2 regions of the Peribacillus sp. NPDC097264 genome follow, and region 2 is predicted to be linked to the other one. Evidence: riboswitches for the same ligand, from Rfam matches in the RefSeq annotation. Region 2 holds a riboswitch; the other holds the start of a gene.
The links. Region 2 has a riboswitch for lysine ahead of ACQKL0_RS00940 (amino acid permease). Riboswitches for the same ligand answer to the same signal wherever they lie in the genome.
Positions count from the first base shown of each region.

Region 1: linked by a shared signal. The riboswitch ahead of ACQKL0_RS06480 (aspartate kinase) and the one ahead of ACQKL0_RS00940 (amino acid permease) in region 2 are both predicted to bind lysine.

Region 1 covers NZ_JBNNSR010000003.1:237,394-253,361, reverse strand. Annotated here, with positions in the region: gene ACQKL0_RS06525 (sensor histidine kinase) at 4-1,239, shown strand; gene ACQKL0_RS06520 (response regulator transcription factor) at 1,245-2,003, shown strand; gene ACQKL0_RS06515 (AMP-binding protein) at 2,307-4,004, shown strand; gene ACQKL0_RS06510 (TetR/AcrR family transcriptional regulator) at 4,190-4,777, shown strand; gene ACQKL0_RS06505 (enoyl-CoA hydratase) at 4,889-5,662, shown strand; gene ACQKL0_RS06500 (electron transfer flavoprotein subunit beta/FixA family protein) at 5,806-6,579, shown strand; gene ACQKL0_RS06495 (electron transfer flavoprotein subunit alpha/FixB family protein) at 6,647-7,624, shown strand; gene trxA (thioredoxin) at 7,832-8,146, shown strand; gene uvrC (excinuclease ABC subunit UvrC) at 8,246-10,018, shown strand; lysine riboswitch at 10,080-10,257, shown strand; gene ACQKL0_RS06480 (aspartate kinase) at 10,346-11,578, shown strand; gene ACQKL0_RS06475 (DUF3899 domain-containing protein) at 11,686-12,036, opposite strand; gene ACQKL0_RS06470 (peptide ABC transporter substrate-binding protein) at 12,334-14,010, shown strand; gene opp3b (oligopeptide ABC transporter permease) at 14,120-15,049, shown strand; gene opp3C (oligopeptide ABC transporter permease) at 15,049-15,968, shown strand, end outside.
Region 2 covers NZ_JBNNSR010000001.1:165,265-181,232, reverse strand. Annotated here, with positions in the region: gene ACQKL0_RS00945 (glycoside hydrolase family 13 protein) at 1-833, shown strand, start outside; gene ACQKL0_RS00940 (amino acid permease) at 881-2,332, opposite strand; lysine riboswitch at 2,430-2,612, opposite strand; gene ACQKL0_RS00935 (LacI family DNA-binding transcriptional regulator) at 2,843-3,805, opposite strand; gene ACQKL0_RS00930 (hypothetical protein) at 4,047-4,346, opposite strand; gene ACQKL0_RS00925 (helix-turn-helix transcriptional regulator) at 4,346-4,549, opposite strand; gene ACQKL0_RS00920 (metal ABC transporter solute-binding protein, Zn/Mn family) at 4,817-5,734, shown strand; gene ACQKL0_RS00915 (metal ABC transporter ATP-binding protein) at 5,746-6,498, shown strand; gene ACQKL0_RS00910 (metal ABC transporter permease) at 6,509-7,432, shown strand; gene ACQKL0_RS00905 (metal ABC transporter permease) at 7,429-8,310, shown strand; gene rodA (rod shape-determining protein RodA) at 8,462-9,631, shown strand; gene ACQKL0_RS00895 (spore coat protein) at 9,672-10,007, opposite strand; gene ACQKL0_RS00890 (hypothetical protein) at 10,021-10,299, opposite strand; gene ACQKL0_RS00885 (proline dehydrogenase family protein) at 10,450-11,364, shown strand; gene ACQKL0_RS00880 (YuzL family protein) at 11,414-11,545, opposite strand; gene ACQKL0_RS00875 (3-hydroxyacyl-CoA dehydrogenase NAD-binding domain-containing protein) at 11,756-14,140, shown strand; gene ACQKL0_RS00870 (acetyl-CoA C-acetyltransferase) at 14,218-15,396, shown strand; gene ACQKL0_RS00865 (acyl-CoA dehydrogenase family protein) at 15,485-15,968, shown strand, end outside.

The DNA.
Region 1 (15,968 bases), on a different contig from region 2:
ACTATGTTGACTTTACGTAATATTGTGGATGTAGAGATGCTTCAGGATATCCAGAAACGCTTTTCAGACGCTACCGGTTTTGGAGTAATAATTGCGGATCAGCAAGGAATACCTGTCACCATACCAACTAATTTTACAAGTTTTTGTAACCACATACGTTCCAACGAAGAAGGATTTAAATGCTGTCTATTATCTGATCAGAAAGTGGGGCTAATTGCAGCTGAACAAGCAAAGCCCATTATGCATTATTGTCATTCGGGTCTAGTTGATGTAGCTGCACCTATTATTCTTAATGGCGAATATCTCGGTTCTGTTCTATGTGGTCAACTGTTGCTAGAAAATAGAGATGAGAAGCGTATTGAACAGAGTAGAGAAAAATTGAGAAGTCTACCAATTAATCAGGGGCTCCTAGAGCTTTATTTAGGTGAGATCGAATTTACCAGTCGAAAGCGGATTAAGGCAGTAATGGAAATGCTCGAACTTGTAGCGAATTATATTATAAAAACGGCAGTTAATTTTCTTGCACAGGAAGAGTTAAATACTATGAATCAAAAGTTGGTAGAGGAAATGAATGCCCGTGCATCACTAGAAAAACTATTAGAGGAAGCACAGTTAAAAATCCTTCAATCACAGATAAATCCTCATTTTTTATTTAACACTTTAAATACCATTTCCCGACTTGCTTATTTAGAAAATGCAGAACAAACACAAAAAGTCACATATTCATTGGCTAAAATCATGAGGTACAGTCTACGTAATATAGATCAGCCTGTAACGTTGAAGGAAGAATTAGATTATGTGAAAAATTACATAAATATTCAACAATCTCGTTTTCGTAGCTTAATTCAATATGAAGAAATAGTGGACGTAGAAGCTGAGTTAGTAAAGTTACCTATATTTTCAATTCAACCTATTATTGAAAACGCTATCATTCATGGATTTGAACCAGATAATAGTACAGTTACGGTAAAAACCCACGTGTTTTTAGATAAAGGGAATATAGTAATTGAAGTCTCTGATACGGGAGTTGGAATGACGAAAGAAAAGTTATCATCGATATTTTTACCATCCAGTAAAAAAAAGAATGGTCATACAACAGGAATTGGGATAGATAATGTAAAGAAACGACTTCAATTTCATTTTGGGGAAGAGTACGGTATAACAACCATCGAAAGTAAACCTGGATTTGGCACAATGGTTCGAATAATCATTCCAGTATCAGGAGGTGTTCTATCGTGAAGGTAATGATTGTAGATGATGAACCATTGGAACGGGAAGTCCTTATAATGATAATTAAAAAAGAGTATCTGGGCATAAGCCAATTATTCGAGGCCACAAATGGAGCGGAAGCCTTGGAACTTGCAAAGCAAAATCAAATGGATGTTATTCTTATGGATGTTAAAATGCCCATTATGGATGGCTTGGTTGCAGCGGAGATGATAAAAGATGAGGTGCCAGATTGCCAAATCATCTTTCTGACGGCGTATGATGATTGTAACTTCACTCGAAAAGTTATTGATACAGGTACAAGTGATTATTTATTAAAGCCTGCTCATCCGAATGATATCAAGAAAGCCTTAATAAAATATATACCTGTGGCAAAACGGCCGGTTTCAAACTCTTTAGGGGCAGTCTGTGATCATGACGACATTTTAACTATTCTCGAATATATCGAGAATAATTTTCACTTAGAAATTAATTTAGATGCTTTATCTAAGTTGGTCTTTCTTAGTGGACAATATCTTAGCAGACTTTTTAAACAAGAGACGGGTTACACAATCACACAATATATCACAGTCCGTCGCATTGAAAAAGCAAAACAATACTTGTTTTACAGTAGGGAAAATGTAATGGAAGTAAGCGAGAAATGTGGGTTCTCCGACCCAAATTACTTTGCCAGGGTATTCAAGAAATACGAAGGGGTTACACCATCCCAATATCAGCAGCAATCTCTTTTAGGAAGAAAAAAAAGAATCAACACATTCAACAATTTTGTTATGTAGTTTAGATTAATAATAGGAAGTCGACATGGACGAACGATACAGAGTTTTAAAAGTTTCGTAGTGCTTTCTAAAAAAGAATTCAAGGCTCAATGCACAGTCGCTTTAAAGTCATCTAACAATCTACCTTAAAAATATAAAGAGTAAGTGACTCCCACGAAACAACCAAAGATGAAAGGACTTTTACTCCTTTAAAACCGATTATCCTCCTTTATGCTTATTTTTTCTGAATACAGTAATTGTAAGAAAATACCGGTTGTATTATAATGAGTATGAGTATTATGAATATTCAGAAGGAGGGGGCAAATGAGCAATAAGCCATGGCAAGCCATGTATCCGGAACAAATACCAACTGTTTTAACCTACGATGATAAACCTCTTTATTCATTATTGAAGGAGGCTGCAGATGAATTTCCAGATAAGGTGTCCATACATTTCCAGGGAAAGGAATTAACTTTCAAAGAAGTTTATGAATCTGCTACGAAGTTTGCATCCTACTTAAAGAGCATCGGTCTCCAAAAGGGAGAGCGTGTTGCGGTCATGCTTCCTAACTGCCCACAGGGAGTCATCAGCTTTTTTGGAATTTTGATGGCTGGTGGAGTGGTCGTCCAAACGAATCCTACCTATACGGAACGTGAATTAGAACATCAAATGAAGGATTCTGGAGCGAAGATCATCATAGCGATGGACATATTATTCCCCCGCGTCACCTCAGTCGCCCGGAGTACGGAAATCGAACATATTATTGTAACCGCTATCAAGGAGTACTTGCCTTTCCCGAAGAATCTTATCTATCCGTTCATTCAAAAGAAGGAATATGGCATAGTGGTCAAAGTGGAGCATGAAGGAAATCATCATTTATTCACGGAGATCATGAAGCGGAAAATGTCAGAAGAAATAGCAGAGCCAATCGATGTGGAGAATGACTTGGCGCTCTTGCAATATACCGGGGGGACAACCGGTTTCCCTAAAGGTGTCATGCTTACCCACAAAAATGTACTTGCGAATACGAAAATGTGCAATGCTTGGCTTTATAGATGTAAACGAGGCGAAGAGCGGATTCTGGCTATCCTACCATTCTTTCATGTGTACGGATTGACGACAGTTTTGATTCTTTCCGTTATGGAAGGAAATACGATGATCATCATGCCGAAGTTTGATGTCGAGTCTACATTGAAAACCATTCAAAAGCAGAGACCGACATTGTTTCCAGGGGCACCTACGATGTATATCGGTCTATTGAATCATCCTGACGTCTCCAAGTATGACCTGTCCTCCATTGAAGCGTGCATGAGTGGATCGGCACCCCTACCATTAGAAGTTCAGGAGCAATTTGAGAAAGTGACGGGTGGAAAGCTAGTTGAAGGTTTTGGTCTTTCGGAGACATCTCCAGTTACCCATGCCAATTTCATTTGGGATCAACCTCGGGTCAAAGGAAGCATCGGTTTGCCTTGGCCGGATACAGACTCAGTAATCCTTTCGTTGGAAACGGGTGAAGAACTTCCGCCAAATGAAATCGGTGAAATAGCGATTAAGGGGCCCCAGGTTATGAAGGGCTATTGGAATCGTCCTGAAGACACGGAAAACACATTTAAAAACGGCTGGCTTCTTACGGGTGATTTAGGTTATATGGATGAAAAAGGGTTCTTTTATGTAGTGGAACGCAAGAAGGATACAATAATTGCAGGTGGATTTAATATTTATCCACGTGAGGTGGAAGAGGTTCTGTATGAACATGAGGCCGTACAGGAAGTAGTAGTGGCAGGAATTCCTGATCCATATCGTGGGGAAACCGTCAAAGCCTATGTTGTATTGAAGAACGGGGCAAGAGTAACGGAAGAGGAATTGAATCAGTTTGTGAGAAAGAGCTTAGCTTCCTATAAGGTACCACGTCTTTATGAATTTAGAGAGGAACTTCCTAAAACGACCATTGGTAAGATCTTGAGGAGAGTCCTAATTGATGAGGAAAAGAAAAAAATCCCACCAGAAAAAAAGGAGGCGTAAACATCTTACGGAGCTGTAATAGTGAGCTCCGTTTGCGGAACAACTGGACAACCTTAAGTAATGAGGGGTAGAATGGAAAAAGGATGTTATGACTCTATGGAAGTTTTTGCTTGACAGTAGAGAGTCATCATTTTATGATAGAAATATGAATGATGATTCATTCATTTTCTGAAAGGGGACATCCAGTGAAACGCAACAAACCAAAGTATAACCAAATTATTGATGCAGCTGTTATCGTCATCGCACAAAATGGTTATTACCAAGCGCAAGTATCAAAAATTGCCAAGCAAGCAGGCGTGGCAGATGGTACTATATATCTTTATTTTAAGAATAAAGAAGATATTTTAATATCATTATTTCATGAAAAAATGGGCTACTTTGTAGAACAAATTGAAGAAGAATTAAAGGGTAAGACATCAGTTTCAGAAAAACTGTTCCTATTAATTCAAAAACATTTTCAAATCCTTTCAGAAGACGTGAATTTAGCAATTGTCACTCAATTGGAATTAAGACAGTCAAACAAAGAATTACGACTTAGGATTAATGAAGTATTAAAAGGATATTTAAATGTAATTGATCAAATCATTACCGATGGGAAAGAAAATGGTGAATTCCTGCCTGATTTAAATAACTTACTCGCAAGGCAAATGATTTTTGGAACGATTGATGAAACAGCAACAACTTGGGTGATGAATGAACAAAAATATTCACTTGCTGACCTTGCGTCAGATGTTCATCGCCTTCTACTCGGTGGTTGTGGCACGAAACGGTAAAGATAAAATAGAGGATGGCCAGAACCATCCTCTAGCCATTTGGCTACCTGCCTTTTACCGAAGTACATAACGAATTTTCAAAAAAGTTTGACTATGATGGGGGAGATCAATATGGAATACCTTACACTCGCAATCGAAGATCGCGTTGCTATTATATCGATAAACCATGCACCTGCTAACGCTCTTTCTTCCGCTATTGTGGAAGAATTATCACAGGCTTTCGATCAAATCGAAAGCAATGAAGAAGTGCGTGTGGTGTTACTCCATGGTGAGGGAAGGTTCTTCTCTGCTGGAGCGGATATTAAAGAATTCACTAGTGTGAAAAACGGTAAAGCCTTTGTGAAACTAGCCCAAAATGGTCAATCTGTGTTTGAGAGAATCGAATCGTTTCCAAAGCCGGTAATTGCAGCTATTCACGGAGCTGCTCTTGGCGGAGGACTGGAACTGGCCATGGCCTGTCACATTCGGTTAGTAACTGAACGTGCAAAATTAGGTTTGCCTGAGTTGCAACTTGGATTGATTCCTGGATATGCTGGTTCACAGCGCCTACCACGGTATGTTGGAACGGCAAAAGCTGCTGAAATGCTATTTACGAGTGAGCCAATAACGGGTCAACAAGCTGTACAGTGGGGTTTGGCAAACCACGCTTACACTGATGAAGAATTATTGCCTAAAGCTAAGGAATTAGCCGCTAAGATTGTCAAGAAAAGCCCGCTAGCCTTGAAGTCCGCTATCGAACTATTGAATTATTCGAAGGGTGATTCCTACTATAAAGGTGTAGAAAAGGAAACCGTCCTATTCGGAGAAGCCTTTGACAGCGCTGATGCAAAAGAGGGAATCGATGCTTTTATAAATAAAAGGGAACCGGTATTTAAAGGAGAATGATCCTTAAGCCATCCTTTTGATTAGTAAATTTATTACTTATATTTAAAAAAAATGCAGGATTTTAAGGAATTCTGAAGAATACCATTATAAGTATGCCTAAAAAACACAATCTTCAAAACTCAAATTATTCGGGAGGTATTATCGTGAACATTTATGTGCTACTGAAAAGAACATTTGATACAGAAGAAAAAATTACGCTTTCCAACGGGAAAATTAATGAGGATGGAGCAGAATTCATCATCAATCCATACGATGAGTATGCCGTAGAAGAAGCCATCCAAGTGCGTGATGCTCAAGGTGGAGAAGTAACGGTTATTTCCGTCGGTTCTGAAGAGGCTGAAAAACAATTGCGTACAGCGCTTGCTATGGGTGCTGACAAAGCTGTTCTAATAAATATCGAAGACGACATAGAAAATGGCGATCAATTCACGACTGCCAAAATTATTGGAGAGTACTTAAAAGATAAAGAAGCTGATCTGATCATTGCAGGTAACGTGGCCATTGATGGTGGATCTGGACAAGTAGGACCGCGTGTAGCAGAAATATTGGATATCCCTTATATCACAACCATTACGAAATTAAGCATTTCAGGTGGAAATGTAAGCGTTATCCGTGATGTAGAAGGGGATTCAGAAACAATCGAAGCCTCACTTCCACTGCTGGTAACGGCGCAGCAAGGTTTGAACGAGCCTCGTTATCCATCTTTACCGGGGATCATGAAAGCGAAGAAGAAACCGCTTGAAGAGTTGGAATTGGATGATTTGGATTTGGAAGAAGACGATGTCGAGGCAAAAACAAAAACGATTGAGATCTTCCTTCCAGCCAAAAAAGAAGCTGGTAAAGTATTGAATGGTGAGATTCCGAACCAAGTTAGCGAACTTGTTCAATTATTACGCAGTGAAGCAAAAGTAATCTAATAGAAGGATTTCTATTGAAAATAAAACACAACAAAAAGATAAAATAGAGCACAGGAGGTTTTTAAAAATGGCTAGAAAGTTTCTTGTATTGGGCGAAGTACGCGATGGTTCTCTTAGAAATGTATCGTTCGAAGCTATCGGAGCGGCTAAACTTGCTGCAGACGGCGGAGAAATCGTAGGTGTTTTAGTTGGTGACAGTGTTCAGTCTTTTGGGAGTGAATTGATTCAGTATGGTGCCGACCGAGTGGTAGTGGTCGAAAACGATCAATTAAAACAATATACATCAGATGGATATGCTCAAAGTTTACTAGCTATTATCGAGCAAGAAAAACCAGAAGGCATTTTCTTCGGTCATACGGCATTAGGGAAAGACTTGGCTCCTAAATTAGCTGGCAAGCTGGAATCAGGTTTGATTTCAGATGTGACGTCCATTGAAGAAGAAGGCGGAAATATCGTCTTCACTCGCCCGATATATTCAGGTAAAGCCTTTGAAAAGAAAATCGTCACAGACGGTATTGTATTCGCGACCATCCGTCCGAATAACATTGAACCTCTATCGAAAGATGAGTCCCGTTCTGGGGATGTATCTACATTAAATGTGGATATTAAAGATTTACGTACAATTATCAAGGATGTAGTAAGAAAGGCAAGTGAAGGGGTCGACCTTTCAGAAGCGAAAGTGGTCATCGCCGGTGGGCGAGGTGTGAAAAGTGAAGATGGATTCGAACCTTTGAAAGAGCTTGCTGAAGTTCTTGGGGGAGCAGTAGGAGCCTCTCGTGGTGCATGTGATGCTGATTATTGCGATTACTCTTTGCAAATCGGACAAACGGGTAAAGTTGTCACGCCTGACCTTTATATTGCCTGCGGAATTTCCGGAGCCATCCAGCATTTAGCGGGGATGTCCAACTCCAAAATCATCGTAGCCATCAATAAAGATCCTGAAGCCAATATTTTCAATGTGGCCGATTACGGAATCGTCGGGGACTTATTCGAAGTTATCCCATTGTTAACGGAAGAATTCAAAAAGTTAAAAGTGAATGCTTGATTTGTAAGTTGATATAAAAGAAAAGGCGTCTGTCAGGGAATGAACTGGCAAGCGCCTTTTCTTTTTATGACAATCTATTAGGTTCTAGGCAGTATTTTTTCTCTGTTTATGGACATGCTACCATTGAAGCAAAATAATAGCATCTGTTCCTGTTACAATGTTATACTGTCTATAGTTATTTGAGTACATTTTAGGAGGATAAAATATATGGCTATCGTAAATTCAACTGATCAAACATTCACAGCAGATACTAATGAAGGTGTCGTTCTTGTAGACTTTTGGGCTCCATGGTGTGGACCATGCAAAATGATCGCTCCTGTTCTTCACGAGTTAGATGAAGAAATTGGCGACAAAGCAAAAATCGTAAAAGTGGACGTTGATGAAAACCAAGAAACAGCTGGAAAATTCGGCGTTATGAGCATCCCTACTTTAATCGTTCTTAAAGACGGTGAAGTTGTGGATAAAGTGGTTGGATTCCAACCGAAGGAAGCTCTTGCTGAACTTCTTGCTAAACACGCTTAATTTGAATGAAGGAAGAGCTTCAGGTCTACGGACTTGAAGCTTTTTTTTGTATCTTGATATATAATTGATTGTAGAATGGGAGAACAGGAGGCTGAATGCATGAATCAACGGATAAAGAATAAACTTGCCCTTCTCCCTGATCAGCCTGGTTGTTATTTAATGAAGGATCGTCAGGGAACGATCATTTATGTTGGCAAGGCGAAAGTATTGAAAAACCGCGTCCGCTCATATTTCACGGGCTCACATGATGGGAAAACATTCAGGCTCGTAAATGAAATCGAGGATTTCGAGTATATCGTCACCTCCTCCAATATCGAGGCGCTTATTTTAGAACTGAATTTAATCAAAAAACACGATCCAAAATATAACGTCATGTTGAAGGATGACAAGACCTACCCATTCATCAAGTTGACGGCTGAAAAACACCCGCGTTTGATCATCACGAGAAAAGTCAAAAAAGATAAAGGGAAATACTTTGGTCCTTATCCCAATGCTTTTGCGGCCAATGAAACGAAGAAACTTCTGGATCGGATCTATCCATTAAGGAAATGTAATACGCTTCCAGACCGTGTCTGCCTATATTACCACCTTGGCCAGTGCTTGGCCCCTTGCGTTTATGATGTAGAGGAACGGGAATATAAGCAAATCGTCGATGATATTAACCGATTTTTAAATGGCGGTCATACCGAGATAAAGAAAGAACTCACGGAAAAAATGCTTGAAGCCTCTGAAATGCTCGATTTTGAACGGGCGAAGGAATATCGGGATAAAATTGCCCACATCGAGATTACAATGGAAAAACAGAAAATGATGACGACTGATTTCATTGACAGGGACGTATTCGGTTTTGCCTATGATAAAGGGTGGATGTGCGTACAAGTATTTTTTGTGCGTCAAGGGAAACTGATTGAAAGAGATGTTTCGCTCTTTCCGGTCTACGATGAACCGGAACAGGAGCTTCTTACGTATCTTGGACAGTTTTATGAAAAGGCCAATCACTTTAAGCCAAAAGAGATATTGTTGCCGGAGTCTGTTGATGCCGAGCTGGCGGAGAGCTTGCTTGGTGTAAAAACGCTTCATCCGAAAAGGGGCGCGAAAAAGGATATGCTGCAACTGGCAAATAAAAACGCCTCCATCGCCCTTCAAGAGAAGTTCTCATTAATTGAACGGGATGAAGAAAGAACGATCAAGGCAGTGGAGAATTTAGGGGATAAGTTAGGCATCTACACTCCACATCGTATCGAGGCTTTTGATAACTCGAATATTCAAGGAAGTGATCCTGTATCTGCTTTGGTCGTTTTCATTGATGGCAAACCGGAAAAGCGGGAGTATCGAAAGTATAAAATTAAAACGGTGAAAGGGCCTGATGATTACGAATCGATGCGTGAAGTTGTCCGAAGGAGATATTCACGCGTCTTAAAAGATGGCCTTCCACTTCCTGACTTGATCATCATCGATGGAGGGAAAGGACATGTGGAGGCCGTTCGGGACATTTTGGAAAATGAACTCGGTCTCGATATTCCGCTTTCTGGCCTTATTAAGGATGAAAAACACAGGACATCCCAATTGATGATTGGAAACCCGCTCGAACTGATTCCACTTGATTCGCGAAGTCAGGAATTTTACTTGCTACAAAGAATCCAAGATGAAGTGCATCGGTTCGCGATTACTTTCCATCGCCAGCTTCGTGGGAAAAATGCCATTCATTCACTTCTGGATGATATTCCAGGTGTAGGTGAGAAAAGAAGAAAGCAGCTGTTTCGGCATTTCGGGTCATTGAAAAAAATGAAAGAGGCCTCAGTCGAACAGATAATCGAAGCGGGAATGCCTAAAAATGTAGCGGATGGAATCTTTAGAAAATTACAAGAATGACCTTGCGAGTGTCTTTTTCCTATGCTATGCTTAAAAGGAATTTTTAAACAAGACAATTTAAAGTGCTGATAGAGGTGCGGAATTCAATAGTAAAAACCTAGAGAAGTATGAGCTTCAATGAAGGGTTTTGAAAGGGAATGACGCCGAAGGAAAACAAGACTCATACCTTGTTTTTCTGGTCTGACCATTTAAAAGATGGCAGATTGTCAGGGTTGATACCTTGGAGAGCTATCTCACTGTGATTACTGAACGGATACGTAACCACAGCAATGAGATATTCTCATTGCTTTTTTTATTGCCTAAAAAAGATAGAGAGGGTGCATGAGAATGGCACTGATTGTACAAAAATTTGGCGGTACTTCTGTAGGGAGTGTCGAGAAAATCAAACATGTCGCTAATCGTGTAATCGAGGAAGCTGAAAAAGGTAATGACGTCGTTGTCGTTGTTTCGGCAATGGGGAAGACAACGGATGAATTGGTTTCCATGGCGAGAGATATTTCCGCATCCCCAAGTAAGAGGGAAATGGATATGTTATTGACGACCGGGGAACAAGTTACGATTGCCTTGTTAACGATGGCATTGGTGGAAAAGGGGCATGAAGCCGTATCCTTTACGGGCTGGCAGGCTGGGATGCAGACAGAGTCCGTTCACGGAAATGCGCGAATTTTAAATATCGATGCTTCCAGAATTCAAGCTCAGTTGCAAGCAAAAAAGATCGTCATCGTTGCCGGTTTTCAAGGAATGGATGAACATGGGGAAATCACGACATTGGGTCGGGGCGGTTCCGATACAACGGCGGTTGCCATAGCCGCAGCACTACACGCAAACCGATGCGATATTTATACCGATGTAACCGGTGTTTTCACAACAGATCCACGCTACATAAAAAACGCCAGGAAATTAACATCCGTATCTTATGACGAAATGTTGGAGCTGGCCCATTTAGGGGCTGGGGTCCTGCACCCAAGGGCCGTTGAATATGCAAAAAACTATCAAATCTCGCTTGAAGTCCGTTCAAGCTTAGAAAAAGAATCTGGGACCATCATTGAGGAGGAAGCGAATATGGAAGAGAATTTAATTGTACGGGGTATTGCTTTTGAGGATAGCATCACAAGAGTTACAGTGAACGGCTTGCCTCGGTCACTTGGTGTATTATCCACGATTTTCACGACACTGGCGAAAAATCACATAAATGTAGATATCATCATCCAGAGCATGACATCAGAAGATACGACCAATCTCTCTTTCTCTATTAAAAGCGAAGATACAAAAGCAGCTTTAATGGTTCTTGAAAACAATAAAAGCCAGTTGGAATTTGATGGTATAGAAACGGAAGGCGAGTTGGCTAAAGTCTCTATCGTCGGTTCAGGAATGGTTTCCAATCCCGGAGTGGCCGCAGAGATGTTTGAAGTCATGGCGAATACAGGGATCCAAGTGAAAATGGTCAGCACTTCGGAAATCAAAGTTTCTACCGTCGTAAACGAAAAGGAAATGGTCAAAGCGGTCGAAGCGCTTCACGAGGCGTTCAAACTTGGACAGCACGCCAAAGTCCTTGCCTGATTGATTAAAACTGATGAAAAGATGTACCTAATGCTTTTATAAAGAAAAAGGGCACCTAAAAAAAGGTTGCCCTTTTTCGGTGCCCGGACTCTATGGAAAGATTAAGATTAAAGATAATAGACGGCTAGAGAGAGTAGCATGATGCAAAATAGGATAAGACCTACGACAAGGGTGAAGGAAGAGGAAAGGGAGATGATATCGGAAAGTTTAGGGATGTCTTCTTTTTCCTCCCCTACATGCTGATTTTGTATTTGGAATACTCTCCGGAAACTATAAAAGACTACGTCGAAAAATCCTCGTTGGACGACGAAAGTAACCAATGCTAGAAGAATCAGTCCTCCACTGATGTAAAAGGTCATATTAATAAAATTCAATAGAGAGAGATTTTGATGGAATATAAGGGATAACAAAATGGATAGCACGATACCAAATCCCGTACCTATAAGTATTTTTTTCATTCTTTTTACCTCGATTTTCTTTTTATAAGTATATCAAAAACACTAAATAAACAAAAATGATTTTTTGAAATAGTATGAAAAAGCGATAGTAAAAAACATAATAGTATTCTAAAAAATCCGATAAAACGGCGCAAGCAGCACTTTAAAGCCTTAAAGTAGTAAAAACCTATGTTTTCCTTGGTTTTTGAGTATTTTTAATTTTTTAGAAATAATTTATTATTCTAACTTATATACAAAATCAAAAAAATCAGTATAATGAAAATATGATTTTAAAATATAGAAAGAAGGTCAAAGTAGATGAAAAAGTCTAAAATCACAATCTTTGCTGGTCTTATGCTAGTTCTTAGCGTCATTCTAGCAGCATGTGGCGGAAATTCAGATAATTCTGAGAAGAAGTCAGATGGAACGAAATTAGCTGAAAAACAAGAGATTAGTATTATGAGTAAATCGGAAATCCCAGTCATGGATTCCGTTAAAACAACAGATACAGTAGGATTCAACTATTTGAACAATGTGAACGAAGGCTTATATACCATTGATAAGGACGGAGAGACAGTGCCGGCTCTTGTTGACGGAGAACCTGAAGTCAGTGAAGACGGAAAAACATATACGTTTAAATTAATAGATTCAAAGTGGTCGAACGGTGACCCAGTTACGGCAAATGATTTCGTTTTTGCTTTTAAACGGGCGATGGATCCTGAAGTAGCTTCTGAATATGGTCCATATATGATGAATGGCAAAATCGCAGGTGCAACAGAAATTACGAAGGCAGCTGCTGAAAAGAAAAAATACGATTTAGACAGCCTTGGTGTGCAAGCGGTTGACGACAAAACATTGGAAATTACATTTGAAAAACCACTTGCATACTGGAAAGAGTATTTATCGTTTGCGACATTCTTCCCGCAAAACGAAAAGTTCGTTACAGAACAAGGTGACAAGTACGCTACAAGTGCAGAAACGCTCTTATACAATGGTCCCTTTGTCATGACTTCTTGGAATGGCCCAACTGCGACAGAATGGGAACTTCAAAAGAACAAGAATTACCGCGATGCAGATTCAGTTAAATTAGAGAAAATCACGGTCAATGTTTCAAAAGATAACAATGCGCAAGTTAATGCATTTGAAGCTGGTGAAGCAGACATTACGGATTTACTGACATCTGAACTGGTCCCACAATATGAAGGGGACGAGCGGTTACAAACCAACTTGGCACCAACGGTATTCTGGATGAAGATGAACCAGAAAAATGAAGCACTTAAGAATGTCAATATCCGCGAAGCGCTTGCAAAAGCTTTCAATAAAGAAGATCTTGCATCAAGCGTGTTGGGCGATGGTTCAGTAGCAGCCAACTACTTCGTGCCAAAAGATTTCGTTAGTTATGATGGAAAAGACTTCCGTTCGGCAAATGAAGATTTGATTACGTTTAACGCAAAAGAAGCAAAAGCTGCTTGGGAAAAAGGATTAAAAGAGTTGGGCGTGAAGGAACTTACCCTTCGATATATGGGGGATGAAACCGATTCTGCGAAAAAAATCGGTGAGTATATGAAGAACCAATTAGAGAAAAACCTTCCTGGTTTAACAATCAAAGTCGAAAGCGTTCCATTCTCGATTCGATTGGACCGTACGAAAAAAGGCGATTATGACTTGGTCGTATCAGGTTGGGGACCGGATTATAAAGATGCCATCTCATTTACCGATCTTTGGTTAACAGGTGGAACAAATAATGAAATGGACTATTCTAATCCAGAATACGATGCACTGATCAATAAAGCCACAAACGAATTGACGGACGATCCGGCAGCATATGCGAAAGCCATGCAAGATGCTGAAAAGCTTTTCTTGACTGAAGACTTCGGAATCGCACCAATTTACCAACGAGTAGAGAACATCCTAGTAAATCCTAAAGTCAAAGGAATTGTTAAGAGTGACTTAGGACCACATTATTACTACAAAGGCGTAACAGTAGTAGAATAAGCATCTTCTAAAACAAACTAGAAAAGAGAGTATATCACTAGTATATACTCTCTTTTCACTATAAAACTATTGTCGAAAAAGTGAGAATTTTATTTTGTGAGGTGTACAAATGGCCAGATATCTAACGCAACGGATTATATATATGTTAATTACTTTGTTTATCATCGCGAGCTTGACGTTCTTCCTCATGAAGTTGATCCCGGGCTCTCCATTTGCAAATGCAAGCAAGTTATCGGAGGCTCAATTCCAAATCATGGAGAACAAGTATGGATTGAATGAGCCGGTGCCTGTCCAGTATGGGAAATACATGCTGAACCTAGTACAGGGAGATTTAGGAGTTTCGTTTCAATTCAATAATACACCAGTTACGCAATTGCTGGGCGAAAGGATTCAGCCTTCCTTGGTATTAGGATTTCAAGCAATGTTTTTCGGAACGATTTTTGGGATTATTCTGGGTGTGATAGGAGCCCTCAAACAAAATACATGGGTCGATTATGGAACAACATTCATAGCGGTCTTGGGTAAATCGATACCAAGTTTCGTGTTTGCCGGTTTGCTGCAATATTATGTTGGAGTGAAGATGGGATGGCTGCCCGTCATGTTCTGGAAGGGTTGGGAGTATAGCATTATGCCAACGCTTGCCTTAGCAATGTTCCCTATAGCCACATCGGCACGTTTCATGAGGACGGAAATGATCGATGTACTCGGTTCGGATTATATCACCCTCGCTAAAGCGAAGGGGGCAAGTAATTTTGAAGTGGCGTTTAAACATGGACTGCGAAATGCTCTGATTCCTGTCATAACTGTACTCGGACCATTAACAGTGTCACTTATGACGGGTTCACTCGTCATTGAACAAATATTCGGTATACCTGGAATCGGGGAACAATTCGTTAAATCGATAACGGTGAATGATTACTCGGTAATCATGGGAACGACATTGCTGTTTTCATTCCTCTTTATCGTCATCGTTCTATTGGTTGACATTCTCTACGGTATTATCGATCCACGTATTAGGTTAGCAGGGGGGAAAAAATAATGGCAAACAAAATAGTGAGAATGTCAAAAAGTCAATTTGCGCCTGCCATTATGGACGCCACCATAAGCGAAGCGATCAATAAACCAAGTATAAGTTTCTGGCAGGATTCTTGGATGCGTATCCGTAAAAATAAAGCAGCCCTAGTCAGTATGGTTTTAATTGCTTTGGTCTTTATTTTTGCTTGGGTGGGTCCCCTTATTAGTGGACATGGATTAGATGAACAAGATTTAAAGAGAACCAATTTACCAGCGAAAATTCCAGGATTGGAAAATGTAAGTTGGCTTCCTTTTGATGGTACAAGGACAATGGCCAATGGTAATGTGGTGGATGTTTACGAACAAAAAAACATTGAAGAGCATTACTGGTTCGGAACGGACGGACTTGGCCGGGATGTACTTACCCGAGTGGCCAAGGGGATTCAAATATCTTTGTATATCGCCTTTTTAGCGGCTTTGCTTGATATGCTTATCGGTGTAGCGTATGGAGCCATTTCCGGATATTACGGTGGGAAACTTGATAATGTCATGCAACGTATTGTCGAAGTCGTTTCAGGTGTCCCTAACCTAGTTGTGGTCATTTTAATGATCCTTGTTTTCGAGCCTGGGATCATGTCCATCACGATTGCCCTAGCCATTACGAGCTGGACAAGCATGTCCCGTGTCGTTCGTGCTCAGGTGATGAAATTAAAAGAACAAGAATTCGTCTTGGCTTCGCGGACATTGGGAAGCTCAAATTTCAAGATCATTTTAAAGCATTTGCTACCAAACTTAGCGAGCGTCATCATCATCAATACGATGTTCACCATTCCGAGTGCGATATTCTTCGAAGCTTTCTTGAGTTTCATTGGACTGGGTCTACAATCACCACTTGCATCCCTTGGGACGTTGATCAACGATGGATTCAAAACGCTTAGACTATA
Region 2 (15,968 bases):
ATATGGATATAGGGGGAGGACCGGAAGGAAAATGGAATAATGAAAAATGGGATCTGAGCGATTTAAAAGGGATTCTCTCAAAATGGCAATATGGGTTGGAAGAGGTAGGTTGGAACAGTTTGTACTGGAATAACCATGACCAGCCAAGAGTTGTATCAAGATTCGGAGATGATGGGGAGTATCGGGTGGAAAGTGCGAAGATGCTTGCTGCTTGTCTTCATATGTTAAAGGGGACACCCTATATCTACCAGGGGGAAGAGCTGGGAATGACCAATATCGCTTTTGAAAGCATAGAAGAGTATCGTGATATAGAAACGATGAATTCCTATGAAGAATTAGTGAATACGTATGGATGGTCAAAAGAAAAGATGATGGCTGCCATTCATGCACGTAGTCGAGATAATGCGCGAACACCCATGCAGTGGAATGATGGACGGAATGCGGGATTCACGACAGGAACTCCATGGATCGGCGTGAATGCCAACTACCCGGAAATCAATGCAGAGAAGGCCTATAATGATCATCAATCCATTTTTCATTTTTATAAAAAGCTCATTCAATTACGTAAACAACATGACATTATCGTATATGGTCGTTTTGATTTACTTTGTCCGGATGATGAACAGATTTTTGCCTATACGAGGACGCTAGGTGAGGAAAAGGTGCTTGTGCTATGCAACTTTAAGGGACAAGAAGCGACTTTGACGATACCGACGGCGTTACATTCATTAAAGGCTACCCTGTTGATCGGCAATTATGAGCAGGAGGAAAGCGACACGGTCTCCAGTGAACCGTTGCGTCCATATGAATGCCGTGTCTACCTTTTGAAATAAGTAAGGACCTGAACTTCTCTGTTGAAGAGAGATTCAGGTCCTTTTTTTTATTTCACTTTTAGATCACATTCCTCAAGGGGAATGATTTTGGATTTATGTTTAATTTTATATCCGAGCCAGAGAACGAAGAACAAAAGAAGACCAATGTAGGAAACAAACATGGAGTTCCAATCAATTCCGTCCGTGCTGAAAGCTTGATAGCCTTGTCCAAGGATGATGAAGAGGCAAAGGACAAGCGCAAAAACCGGACCGAACGGAAAGGTTCTTGAACGGTATGGGAGGTCATTTAAATCCAGACCTTGAGCGATATAAGCTTTTCGGAATCGATAGTGGGCAAGGGCAATCCCGACCCATGTGACGAAACCAGCCATACCGGAAGCGTTCAGTAACCAAATATACACGACTCCATCCCCGAAGAAGGAAGCCAAGAAAGCAAGACATCCGACTAAAGAAGTCACGATAAGGGCATTTACAGGTACGCCTCTTTTATCAAGCTTGCCAAGGAACTTCGGTGCTTTTCCGTCACGTGCTAAATCCCATAGCATACGGGTTGATGCATACATGCCAGAGTTACCAGCTGAAAGTACGGATGTTAAAATGACTGCGTTCATGACAGCAGCGGCAAAGGCAAGGCCTGCGCGTTCAAAAACCAGCGTAAATGGACTGACGGCAACATCTTCACTTAGTAAACGTGCATCCGTGAAAGGAATGATCATTCCTATGACAAAGATTGCTAGGATATAGAATAAGATAATGCGCCAAAAAACGGATTTTATCGCCCTAGGGATGTTTTTCTCAGGATCTTCACTTTCTCCAGCGGTTACTCCAAGCAATTCCGTTCCTTGGAAGGAGAAGCCAGCTGCCATGAAGACTCCTAGAATGGTAAAGAAGCCTCCATTAAATGGCCCATCACCCATGGTGAAATTAGAAAAACCAATTGGATCATTTCCGCCCATGATACCAAAAATGATTAAAAAACCAGTAATTAAGAAGATAATGACGGTCACGATTTTAATCATTGCAAACCAATATTCGGCTTCGCCAAAGCCCTTAACGGACATATAGTTAATTAAGAACATGATGAGTAATGCAACGGCACTCCAAATGAATGATGGAGTATCCGGGAACCAAAATTTCATGATCAGGACAACGGCCGCCAATTCAGCTGCTATCGTGATGGCCCAGTTATACCAATAATTCCACCCAATCGCAAAACCGAAAGAGGGATCGACGAATTTGGATGCATAAACGCGGAACGAACCGGCAACTGGCATATAAGCAGCCATCTCGGCAAGGCTTGTCATTAAATAAAAAACCATGGCGCCAATTACCGCATAAGCAACTAATGCACCACCGGGGCCAGCCGTATGAATGGCACCACCACTCGCTAAAAATAGCCCGGTGCCGATTGTTCCACCTAGAGATATCATCATAAGGTGCCTAGCTTTCAGACTCCTTTTCAGTTCAGTAGGATTTGAATTTTGTTGTTGATTTTTCAATTGATGTTACACTCCTTTTTATGGGAAGGGGACGGAATATAAAAAAAACAGCAGTCGAAAAAGATCGACGGCTGTATATAGATACCCGTTTAATCCTTCCGAAGATAGCTCCCCACGTTTTATGAAAACGTGACAGTGATGTTCCTTTTCGAAAACATCGCCAGCCTAGAAATACAAGGAATATTTCTACACTTCGGCAACTTATCCTTTCAAACGGAGTCGTCAACTTTCCTGAATCTCGTCCGTGTTACTTTTATAAGTCGCAGCCTCTAACTCATCGGTAAATGAGGAAGTATTCAATTCGTACTGTTAATAACGCGAATTTTAAATGGTGACATACAGTTTGTGAGTCACTGAATGAAATTTGCTATATTAAAATTATAAAATATTCCTCTAGAGAGCGCAATGTTTATTTTTCAAGTATCTTTTTCCCTAATTAGACATGAATCAAACCATTTCGCGCTCAACTGGATAATATAGGTGAATAATAAAATCAAATAATTCTGATTATTAGACACTTTTTCGCGTTATAAGGCTGAAACCTAGCTTTACATGTTTGATCGTGGCAGGATCCTCAAAAAGGTCAACAGCCATTCTCCCAATCGAATCCAAGGGTAGGGATATAGTCGAGATATCCAGCATTTCGCTAATACTATCGTTATTGAAACCAAGGATGGCGACGTCTTCAGGTATCTTAACTCCCGCTTTTTGAGCGGAAATGATGAAGCCGGCTGCCGTATCATCGTTCGTTATAATGATGGCCTCCGGCTTATCCTGCATGGCGACCCATTCTTGAAAGGCTCTTTCTCCGTCTTTGATATAGTAACTGCCTTCAAACAGCCATTCCTCTTTACTGATAAAATGATGTTTTTTCATGCTATCTTGAAACGCTTTTATCCGAAGTGAACTATTCCTGCTCTTTTTTCGCCCAAGACTGTAGCCTATTTTCTTATATCCCTTGTTTACCAAGTAGTCGAGGGCTGAGGAAAAGGCGGCATAATGGTCGATGCTGATCGAAGAAAATTCAGACTGAGTTGTATCTTCACATAAGATAATCGGACCGTAGACATGATACTCCAAGAGCACTTTCATTTCTGAGATTCTAGAACAGACGATGATACCATCGAGTTGCTTCATTTGTAACATTTTCAGTGCTTGGATTTCTTTCTCTCTTTCATATTGTGTTTGGAAGATGACAATATGGTACCCAAGGACATTTGCTTGTTTATTAATTCCCTGGATGATTGCTCCGTAATAGGGGTGGTTGGTGTATGGAATGATGACGCCAATCAGATGAGTCTTGCCTTTCGAAAGATGTACGGCATTGATATTTCTCGTATAGTTCAATTGCTCGATGGCCTTTAGTACACTCTTTCTCTTTTCCTCACTTACATAAGGATGGTTATTCATCACGCGAGATACGGTCGTAATCGATACACCTGCATATTCAGCGATTTTTTTTATGTTCGTCATTAGATCACCATTTTTCGTTTTTTACAGTCTACCCTATGAAACCCATTTCAGAGCAAGAGAACGAAAGCATAACGGGAAAATTCCTTCATGAAGGGACTTGTTCTGGTATGGGTTTCATCCTTTAAGATTAATAAAAGTCTTGAAGGAGGGATGAAGATGTTAACGACTTTGCTTTGTTTGATCATGCTTTGTGGGATTGAGTTGGGGTTAGCTTACCTAGCAGTAAAATTACAAAAATGATTTAAAGCTTTGCTTCATAATAAAAAACGGAAATCGCCCATGACCCGAGATGAAGAAGTAAGAGAATACCTAGAACAGGGGCAACAGAGAGTTTTACGCCAAAAAATAATAAGAAGAAAAAGATATAGATCCCAAAAAGGGTGAAAAACCAGCTGGTTGCCCGTGCTTTAGTTCGGATGAGGTCAAATCGTTCATCCAATCCCCGTCGCTTGGCAGCGGCACGGCGACCTCCCCTTAATCCAGCCAGCCCTCCGATGATGCCAAGGGTACTTCCTAAAAAAGCCCACCAGTTAAAATCCATTACATTTCCTCCTCCTCAAATAGAAATATATCCTCAATGGTCAAATCGAACACTTTTGCCAGTTTGTAAGCAAGCTTGATGGATGGATCGAATCTTCCGGATTCTATAGAAATAATCGTCTGCCGGGATACGCCCGTTAGTTCGGATAGCTTTTCTTGTGTAAGTTGATGAGACTTGCGCAAATCCCGTAATTTGTTTTTCAACCCCTCCGGCTCCTTTCTTTAATGTAAAGCTCACTATACGTAAAGTATACTTTACAAAAGTTGTTTTGTATATATTTTCCTGCATTAAATTTCTTCAGTCCAACATTTAAAAATTTGCACTTTTTACGAATAATTGTGTATAGTATAAAATAAGTTGTATAGAGGAAACATTCTAGCGCGTAGGACAAAATATAACGGATTTTTTTTGGCCTAAATATTGCCCTTGGTAAACTTTTTTATATAGGGCTATAAATTGGAGGGGGATACATGAAGTTTTTGAAATGGGTTGGAAGCTTGCTTATGGCAGTGGTCATGATATCAGGATGTAGCAATGAACCATCGAATCACGTTCAAGGAAAGCTGAATGTAGTAGCTACGACGGGGATGATTGGGGACTTAGTCGAGAATATCGGCGGTGAACATGTGAAGGTCACAAGTTTAATGGGGCCGGGAGTCGACCCCCACCTATATAAGGCAACGCAGGGGGACGTGAAAACACTTGATTCAGCTGACATGATTTTTTATAACGGTGTGCACCTTGAAGGGAAAATGACGGATATCTTTGAAATGATGAGTAAGGAGAAACCGACGATTGCGGTGACGAAAGACTTTACGGGGGATCAGCTTCATAAGGTCAGTGAAACGGAACATGACCCGCATGTCTGGTTTGATGTAAAGCTTTGGATGGTGGCAGCGGAAGCCGTGAAGGAAGAGCTGATTGCAAATGACCCGGACCATGAAGCTAGTTATCTAGAAAATTATGAAGCCTATGTTATCCAGTTGAAGGAACTTGATGAATATGTCCATGAGGAGATAAATAAGATTCCGGAGAATCAGCGGGTCCTCGTCACGGCACATGATGCTTTTGGGTATTACGGCAAATCATATGGATTGGAAGTGAGAGGGCTTCAGGGGATGAATACTCTATCGGAATATGGTTCGAAGGATGTAACGGATATGCGTGAATATCTTGTGGAAAATGAAATCAAAGCCATTTTCGTGGAATCAAGCGTACCGAAAAAGGCTATCGAAGCGGTCATTCAGGGAGCTGAAAAGCAAGGCCATAGCGTGGAAATAGGCGGCGAGCTGTTCTCGGATGCAATGGGGGAAAAAGGCACGGAAGAAGGAACCTATATCGGAATGGTCCGGCATAATACCGATACGATCGTGAAGGCATTAAAATAGGAGGAAATGGGATGAATTATGCGTTGAAAGTCGAGAATCTGACGATAGCTTATCATAAAAAGCCGGTGGTTGAAGATGTAACATTCGAGGTTCCGGAAGGGAATCTGATTGGTATCATCGGTCCGAATGGGGCGGGGAAATCCACCCTGATCAAAGGGATTCTTGAATTGGTTCCAAGACTAGCCGGAAAAGTCACGATCCATGGTGCTTCTTATAAGTCCATGAGGAAAAGTATCGGTTATGTACCACAGCGAGAATCGGTAGATTGGGATTTCCCGACAAATGCACTCGATGTCGTGATGATGGGCCGGTATGGGCACCTAGGCTGGTTGAAGCGTCCCGGGAAGGCTGAACGAATGAAGGCGATGGAATGCCTGGGGAAAGTAGGGATGGTTGAGTATGCAGACCGTCAGATTAGTCAGCTTTCCGGCGGACAGCAGCAACGGATCTTCCTGGCACGGGCATTGGCGCAGGAAGCGGACATCTATTTCATGGATGAACCATTTGTGGGTGTTGATGCCGCAACGGAAAAGGCTATCATCCAGCTTTTGATGGAGTTGAAAGAAAAAGGGAAGACCGTTCTGGTTGTGCATCACGACTTGTCGACTGTGAAGGAATATTTCGACTGGACGATGTTGCTGAATAAAAAGGTGATGAAAATTGGCCCGACAGAAGAGGTCTTCATTCCTGAGTTTTTGCAGGAGACATATGGGGGACGGTTAGCGATCATATCGGATTCAGAGTCAGGTCTGCTATTAAAATGAGGTGTACACGATGAACGTACTGGATATACTGGCGGACCCCAATACAAGATGGATATTGCTAGGCACCATGTTCCTCGGCCTTAGCAGTGGTGTCATTGGAAGTTTTGCTTACTTGAGAAAACAATCCTTACTGGGTGACACGCTCGCTCATGCGGCATTGCCTGGGATTTGCGTCGCTTTCATACTAACAGGTGTGAAATCGACCTCCTTCTTCCTCATCGGAGCGGCCATTGCAGGTTTAGTGGCGGTTTTCCTGATTAGCATACTGACGAGATACAGTAAAATCAAACAGGATGCGGCACTAGGCATCATATTGACATCATTCTTTGGATTGGGAATCGTATTGCTCACCCAAATCCAGCAGAGTGAATATGGAAACCAAAGTGGACTGGACACTTTTCTGTTCGGGCAAACGGCATCGATGGTGATGTCGGATGTGTATATGATGATGGCCGTTTCCTTTATACTCATTTTCACTTGTACGTTATTTTTCAAGGAATTTAAGCTATTGTCCTTCGATTCTGGATTTGCCAAAGGGATGGGTTTACCGGTCGTATTCCTCGACTATTTCATCATGATGCTGATAGTGGCGGCTGTCGTCATCGGCATTCAGGCGGTAGGGGTCGTATTGATGGCATCCTTGCTGATTACGCCCGCCGTTTCTGCCAGGTACTGGACGGAGCGCCTGCATATCATGGTCATCCTCTCTGGAATTTTCGGGTTGCTGAGCGGGGTGTCCGGAACAGTCATCAGCACGTCGGTCAATAACCTGCCAACAGGCCCCTTGATTGTTTTATCGGCCACGGTCTGGTTTTTCCTCTCCATGCTTTTTGCCCCTAAACGTGGAGTCATCTCCAAGACGTGGAGAAGGATTTCGGCAAAAAAGATTTATGTACATGAACAGGAAAAAAGGAAAGGAAGCCATTCAGCATGAACGATTTTTGGATTATCTTAGTCGGGGCGCTTGTAGCGAGTTCCTGCAGTGTACTGGGGTGTTTTTTAATAGTAAGGAAGATGACCTTGATTGGCGATGCCATCAGTCACTCGGTTTTACCCGGCATCGTATTGGCGTTTTTAATAACGGGGTCACGTGATTCGATTCCCATGCTGATTGGGGCTGCAGCACTCGGTTTACTTACTGTATTCTTGATCCAGCTATTCCAAACATCCGGGGTTCAATCCGACGCAGCGATAGGCATCGTGTTCACTTCCCTATTCGCAGTAGGGATTGTATTGGTCAGTTTGTATACACAGCAAATCGATTTTGATCTGGATCATGTCCTGTATGGCGAAATTGCATATACCCCATGGAATATGATGTCAATCGGTGGGGTTGAGGCAGGGCCAAGGGCCGTTTGGATTGTAGGAAGTTGTTTCATGATCAATCTTCTCTTACTTTTCCTATTCTTCAAGCAATTTAAGCTGGTTTCCTTCGATCCCGCACTTGCTGCAGCGATGGGCATACCGGTTATATTTTTTCACTATTTACTGATGGGTCTCGTTTCGATGACAACTGTGGCGTCGTTTGATAGTGTCGGTTCGATTTTGGTGGTGGGGATGCTCATTATACCTGCTGCAACGGCCTATTTGCTTTCGGACCGATTAAGTTGGATGATTGTCGTCAGCATCGGGGTCGGGATCTTGAGCTCGGTCATTGGGTATTATTCAGCAACTTTTCTTGATGCTTCCATCTCAGGGTGCATGGTTGGTTCAGCCGCTTTCTTATTCGGCTTGGCTTTCCTTTTTTCACCGATCAACGGGGTGGCCACTAGGTTTATAAAACGAAGAAGGGCAAGGGAAACCCATTTATAGTACATTCCACTTAGAGGCTGCATGATTTTCACTTCATGTGGCCTTTTTGCCATCAAACTATCCTTAGATATAGTTGTGATTTTCTTTGTTTAAAGTATAATGAGTAAGTGTAATTTAAAGAAGCAGGAACCTTTTTAAGGGAGAGTTCATTATGGAAGAACAAAATAAATTTTCATCGCGAATAGATTTTTCTTTGGTCACGATATTATTGTTGTTATGTATTGGTAGTTGTTTGGCCATATACAGTGCGCAGACTACTGGACAATATGAAGAAAACTTCTTAATAAAACAAATATTTTGGTATGCGGTAGGAGTCGGGATTGTTCTCGGAATCATTACGCTGGATTCAGATCAGTTGAAGAAGATATCTTGGTATGCATATGGGTTCGGATTATTGCTATTGTTATTATTGCTTGTCATGCCGGATTCCATCGCGCCCGTCCGTAATGGTGCGAAAAGTTGGTTCATCATTAAACCACTTGGATCGATACAGCCCTCGGAATTCATGAAGGTTTTTCTCATTTTGGCCTTGGCGAATGTCATTTCGAATCATCATCTTAAGAATACGTTGAAAACGATTCAAACCGATCTCTGGCTCCTTGTTAAAATTGGTCTTGTTACGGGAGCTCCGTTGCTGTTAATCATGCAACAGCCGGATTTAGGTACATCGCTTGTTTTAATGTCAATCATGATCGGAATGATCTTCATTTCTGGGATTTCATGGAAGATCCTGCTTCCAATCGTGACAGCCGGTATCGTTGCCATTTCCACCGTCATGTATTTCGTACTCTGGCATCCGGAATTGCTTGAGAAAATAGGTGTGAAAACGTATCAGTTCGGCCGTATTTATTCATGGCTGGATCCTTATAACTATGCAAGTTCGGAAGGGTATCATTTGACGAAATCCTTGCTAGCCATAGGGTCGGGGCAGACCACGGGCAAGGGCATAGGGTCAAGGGAAGTATATTTACCGGAAAGTCATTCGGATTTCATCTTTAGTATCATCGGGGAAGAATTCGGCTTCATCGGTTCCAGTATCATTATCTCCTTGTTCTTCTTATTGGTGTACCATATTACAAAAACCGGCATGGAAACGCGAAATAATTTCTATACATATATTTGCGTGGGCATCATCAGCATGTTAACGTTTCACGTGTTCCAAAATATCGGAATGACGGTCGGCGTATTACCGATCACCGGGATTCCGCTTCCGTTCATCAGCTATGGGGGAAGCTCGCTCATGGGGAATATGATGGCCATGGGCTTGATATTCAGCATAAGGTATCACTATAAAAAGTACATGTTTTCGACGGATATATAAAAAACGCCGGCCATTCACCATGGTCGGCGTTTTTTTATAGTTATTGAAGCTTTGAACCAGAGGGAAATTGATCTTTATAGCCAGAGAACTGTTGGTAGGACTGGCCTAAACTATCAGCTTGTGCCTTTTCCAAGCCATACCATCCTTTTTCGAACATCAGGTTATAAAGCTCCCGTTGCATTTCCTGGGTTTCTTTTGAGACCGAGAAAATATCTTGAAATAAAGCTTGGTTACTCATCTCATGGAGGGCAACTGAATAAGAGTTACAGAAATACTTCTCTGTTGCCAACATGTCATTTGTAAAATCACGGTCATTCATTTCTGGCGTCTTGGCAATGGTTGATTCGGGATTTTGAACCTTGTTTTGATTAGGCATCAAGAAACCTCCTTTACTGGAATTGTTGTTGGTTTTGCTGTTGGCTTGGATTTAAGTGGGACAAGATGGTGTCGTAATGACGTTGATGCATCTGTCCACAGCGGGTTAAAGCATCTATGATTTGAGGATCTTTACATTGTTTCGCGTAAAAGTGTGCCTTTTTAATCGCAATCAAGTTCCAGGAAAGCATATCGGTAAGGTACATGCTATCTTTTACGGATACCATTTCGGGTGGCTGTTTCATGAAGCCGGTCGTTTGTTGCTGGTTGTTCATCGAGTTTTGTTGTTCCATCATCTTACCTCCTTCATTGTGGTCTGAACGAGATTAATTTCCCCTGTTTTTCATTTTATATTCGAGAAGGGCAAGACACTGAATATACATGAAGGATATAAGGGCCTACCCTGACGTCTATTTTGCCAAACGGATTTGGAGGGAACGCAGATGGAACTAATGAGGACTTTCTTTCTCTACCTATCGAAGAATAAACCATTAATTAAGGCTGCGCGGAGATATGGATTGCGTTTTGGGGCAGCCCGCTTTGTTGCCGGAGAAACTTTGGATGAAGCGACTAAGGTCATTGCGGAACTAAATCGAAAAGGGTTATCTGTGACGATAGATTACCTAGGTGAATTCATAGATCATGAGCAGGAAGCAGAAGAGATGGCAAACCAGTGCATCGATGCGATTCGAGCCATTGCCGAGCATGGTCTCGATTCCCAGTTATCCTTGAAGCTGACGTCCATGGGTTTGGATATCTCGGAGCATGTTGTCATGAAGAATATGAAAAGGATATTAGAAGAAGCGAAAGCCGCTCGGGTATTCGTTACGCTGGACATGGAAGATTTTCCGCGCTGTCAGCCAACATTAGAAGTGTTCAAAAAACTAAAAGCTGAATATAATGATCTTGGAACGGTTATACAAGCATATCTTTATCGAACGGAGAAAGATCTTGACGAGTTGAATCCATTCCAACCGAATCTCCGACTGGTTAAGGGAGCTTATAAAGAGCCAAGGGAAGTAGCCTTTCCAGAAAAAGAGAAGGTGGATGCAAACTTCAAGAAAATCATTAAAAAGCATTTGCTGAATGGGAATTATACGGCTGTCGCGACCCATGATGATAAAATCATTGATTATACGAAAAACCTCGCCAAGGAACATGGCATCCGCACGGATCAGTTCGAATTTCAAATGTTATTCGGCATCCGTAATGAAAAGCAATTGGAATTAGCAAAAGAGGGGTATAAGGTTAGGGTGTATGTTCCATATGGAACGGATTGGTACGGATACTTCATGCGCCGCCTAGCGGAGAGGCCAGCCAATGTTGCATTCGTCTTAAAGGGGATATGGAAAAGGTAGCAGAAGTAAGAGCCGGCCCGGATAAGGGACGGCTACCCTACTTTGGGATCTATTTTTTATATTGATTGTTCTGGCTGTTCACCTTATTCTTTCCGTTGTTACGTTCACCGCCAGGACCGGCGTTCCCTTTCACGCTTGCGGCACTTACGGCTCCTTTGGAAGGATTATCTTTATGCTTCATGAGTATACGTCACCTCCTGTTCGTTATTTTCTTCTAAAGAGTGAAAACTAACCAGGGGTTTTACGATAAAAATATTTAATTTTTCCTGTTTAATCATTGCAGAATTTCCAATTTTATTCTATATTAGTAATAAGAATAAATATTCAAAAATTTTTTGAGACAAAAATGAATGAGCATTCATTCAATACATTGTGTAAGGGGGATATGAACTTGGTTCGACAAATACGAAAGGCTGCTGTTCTAGGGTCAGGAGTTATGGGATCAGGGATTGCTGCACACCTTGCTAACATCGGCATTCCGACTTTATTATTGGATATTGTACCTCGTGAACTTACGGAGGACGAGAAGAAAAAAGGTCTTACTTTAGAAAATAAACAAGTACGTAACCGCATAAGTCAGACTGCGATTACTAAACTTCTAAAACAAAAACCAGCTCCGTTATCGGCAAAAGGCAATCTGGCCTTGATTGAAGCGGGGAACCTGGAAGATGATATAAGCCGTTTAAATGAAGTGGATTGGGTAATTGAAGTGGTCGTGGAGAGACTTGATGTGAAGCAGAGTGTATTTGCTCAGGTTGATAAATACCGTAAACCGGGCAGCATCATTTCTTCCAATACATCAGGTATATCAATTGAGGCGATGGCCGAGGGACGTTCCGAAGATTTCCAAAAGCATTTCTTGGGAACCCACTTTTTCAATCCGCCACGCTATTTGAAACTTTTAGAAGTCATTCCTACGAAAGCCACTGCTCCTGAAGTGCTTGAATATATGAAGGAATTTGGTGAAGACGTTCTTGGTAAAGGCGTGGTCGAAGCCAAAGATACACCGAATTTCATCGCCAACCGCATCGGTACGTATGGGCTGCTTGTTACCCTTCGTGAAATGCAAAAAGGCGGCTACAGCGTGGGTGAAGTGGATTCTGTAACAGGTCCATTGATTGGCAGGGCGACGAGCGCAACATTCCGTACGCTTGATGTAGTGGGTCTTGATACTTTTGCACATGTTGCGAAGAACGTATTTGACCAGGTTGAAGGAGAGGAAAGGGAAGTTTTCCGCATTCCTGACTTCATGAATAAAATGCTTGAAAACGGTTGGCTTGGAAGCAAATCCGGACAAGGATTTTTCCTGAAAAAAGGCAAGGAAATCCTTGAACTGAATCCTGAGACACTTGAATACGAACCACGGAAAAAACTGAAAACGCCTTCTATGGAAATGGCCAAACAGGCAAAAGGTCTTTCTAATAAAATGAAAGCGCTTGTTTATAGTGATGACCGTGCTGGCCACCTGCTTTGGAATGTGTTGAATCCAGCCCTTGTGTATTCCGCACAACTGCTAGGGGACATTGCTGACGATATTGTGGCAATTGACCAGGCAATGAAATGGGGCTTCGGTTGGTCTACTGGACCTTTCGAAACATGGGATGCAATTGGTGTCGAAAAATCAGTGGCTCGCCTAGAACAAGAAGGTGTCACTGTTCCTCAATGGGTGAAGGAAATGCTGGATAAAGGCATCACTTCATTCTATAAAGAAGAAAATGGTGTAGTTTCCTACTACCACAATGGTGAATACAAGGAACTTCTTGAGAATCCAAAGGTGATCAACCTGAAAGCGATCAAGAAGCAAAAAGGCGTAATCAAGAAAAACAGTGGGGCAAGTTTGATTGATATTGGCGACGGAGTCTTACTTCTGGAGTTCACGTCACCGAACAATGCCATTGGTCTTGATATCATGCAGATGATCAATGCAGCCGTTGACGAGGCCGAAGCAAATTATAAAGGCCTGGTCATTGGAAACCAAGGCAAAAACTTCTGTGTAGGCGCCAATATCGCCATGATGTTGATGGAAGCCCAGGATGACAATATATTCGAATTGGATATGGTAATCAGCCAATTCCAAAAAGCAATGTTGAAAATTAAATATAGTGCGGTCCCTGTCGTCGTAGCGCCATTCAATATGACGTTAGGCGGAGGTGCAGAAGTTTCCCTTCCTGCCGCGCGCATTCAGGCGACTACCGAAACGTATATGGGCCTAGTGGAAGCTGGCGTTGGCTTGATACCTGGTGGCGGCGGAACAAAAGAGCTTTATGTGAAAACATTGAAGAGCATGCCAAAAGGCGTCGACTTTGATTTGCAGAAGGTAGCGAATCGGGTATTTGAAACGGTTGCCATGGCGAAGGTTTCTACTTCTGCGGAAGAGGCGCGCGAAAATAATTTCCTTGGTGCTTCCGATCGAATCAGTGTGAATTCCGACCATCAGTTATATGATGCGAAGCAGTCAGTCATTTCAATGTATGACCAAGGTTACACAGCACCAACCCGCACGAAAATCCCTGTGGTTGGTGAGACAGGTTATGCAGCACTTCTTTTAGGTGCAGAATCGATGCGTCTTTCAGGCTTCCTATCCGAGCATGACCTTGTCATCGCTAAAGAGCTTGCGTATGTCCTGGCTGGTGGGAAACTTCCATTCGGTACAGAAGTAGATGAACAGTATATCCTGGACCTAGAAAAACAAGCTTTCTTAAAATTGATTTCAACACCGAAATCACAACAAAGGATGCAACACATGCTTGTTAAGGGAAAACCACTTCGTAACTAATTGATCGTCCAAAGATAGAGTCAAGTAATCAAAGTTCAATAGGTTGATAGCTTAAAAATGAAGTAAGGGGGATCCTCATGAAAGAAGCAGTAATAGTAGCTGGAGCAAGGACTCCGGTAGGAAGAGCAAAAAAAGGTTCTCTTGCTAACGTTCGTCCAGATGATTTAGGGGCTCTTGTGGTGAAGGAAACGTTAAAGCGTGCTGGAAATTATGAAGGCAATATCGATGATTTGATCATCGGCTGTGCGATGCCAGAGGCAGAGCAAGGCCTGAATATGGCAAGGAATATCGGGGCATTGGCGGGCTTGCCATACACGGTGCCGGCCATTACCATCAATCGTTACTGTTCGAGTGGTTTGCAAAGCATTGCATATGGAGCGGAAAGAATCATGCTCGGCCAAAGCGATACGGTCATCGCGGGTGGTGCAGAATCTATGAGTCTAGTGCCAATGATGGGCCATGTTACCCGTCCGAATGCAAATCTTGCTGAAACGGCGCCTGAGTATTACATGGGCATGGGCCACACAGCAGAAGCTGTAGCGAATAAATATGGGATTTCCCGTGAAGACCAAGATGCGTTTGCTGTACGTAGCCATCAAAGAGCGGCGAAGGCCATTGCAGAAGGAAAATTTTCTGATGAGATCGTTCCGGTAGACGTAACGCTCCGTTCTGTAGGCCCGGATTTGAAATTACAGGAAAAGAAATTTCAATTCACTCAAGATGAAGGTGTCCGTGAGGGAACGACGGTCGAAGTCCTTAAAAAGCTAAGACCGGCCTTTTCCGTAACTGGATCCGTTACCGCAGGAAATTCATCGCAAACAAGTGATGGAGCTGCTGCCGTCATGGTCATGGAGGGAGAGAAAGCTTCCTCTTTAGGCATGAAGCCAATCGGTAAGTTCCGTTCCTTTGCTGTAGCGGGAGTTCCGCCAGAAATCATGGGGATCGGCCCAATCGCTGCGATTCCTAAAGCATTAAAACTTGCAGGGCTTGAGCTATCTGATATCGGTTTGTTCGAATTGAATGAGGCGTTCGCTTCTCAATCCATTCAAATCATCCGGGAGCTTGGTTTGAACGAAGAGATTGTCAACGTCAATGGAGGGGCGATTGCCCTTGGTCATCCACTTGGTTGTTCGGGTGCCAAATTGACCCTAAGCCTGCTTCATGAAATGAAACGCAGGAACCAACAATTCGGAGTCGTCACAATGTGTATCGGCGGCGGCATGGGTGCTGCCGGAGTATTCGAATTATTAGCATAGAACCTTTTGCCCGGATGCAGGTGCGTCATGTATCCGGGCCTTCAATGAAACTTACCATAATGAAACTTACCATATAGGAGGAATTTTCATGTCCAATCAAACAACAGATAACTTGATTAAAGGTGGAGCATTTTTAGTCGAAGATATTACGTATGATCAAGTGTTTACACCAGAGGATTATTCTGATGAGCACAAAATGATTGCCAAAACTTCTGAAGATTTCGTAATGAATGAGGTCCTTCCACAAGTTGAACATCTTGAAAACCATGAATTTGACCGTTCTGTAAAATTGCTGAAGCATGCTGGGGAAATTGGCTTACTAGGTGCTGACGTACCAGAAGAGTATAGCGGTCTTGGCCTTGATAAAATCAGCTCCGCTTTAATTACGGAAAAAATGGCACTAGCTGGCGGATTCGGAATTACGCACGGTGCACACGTAGGGATCGGTTCATTACCTATCGTATTATTCGGTAATGAAGAGCAAAAACAAAAGTACCTTCCACTACTTGCAACAGGTGAAAAAATTGCGGCATACGCTTTAACTGAACCGAGCTCGGGATCTGATGCACTGG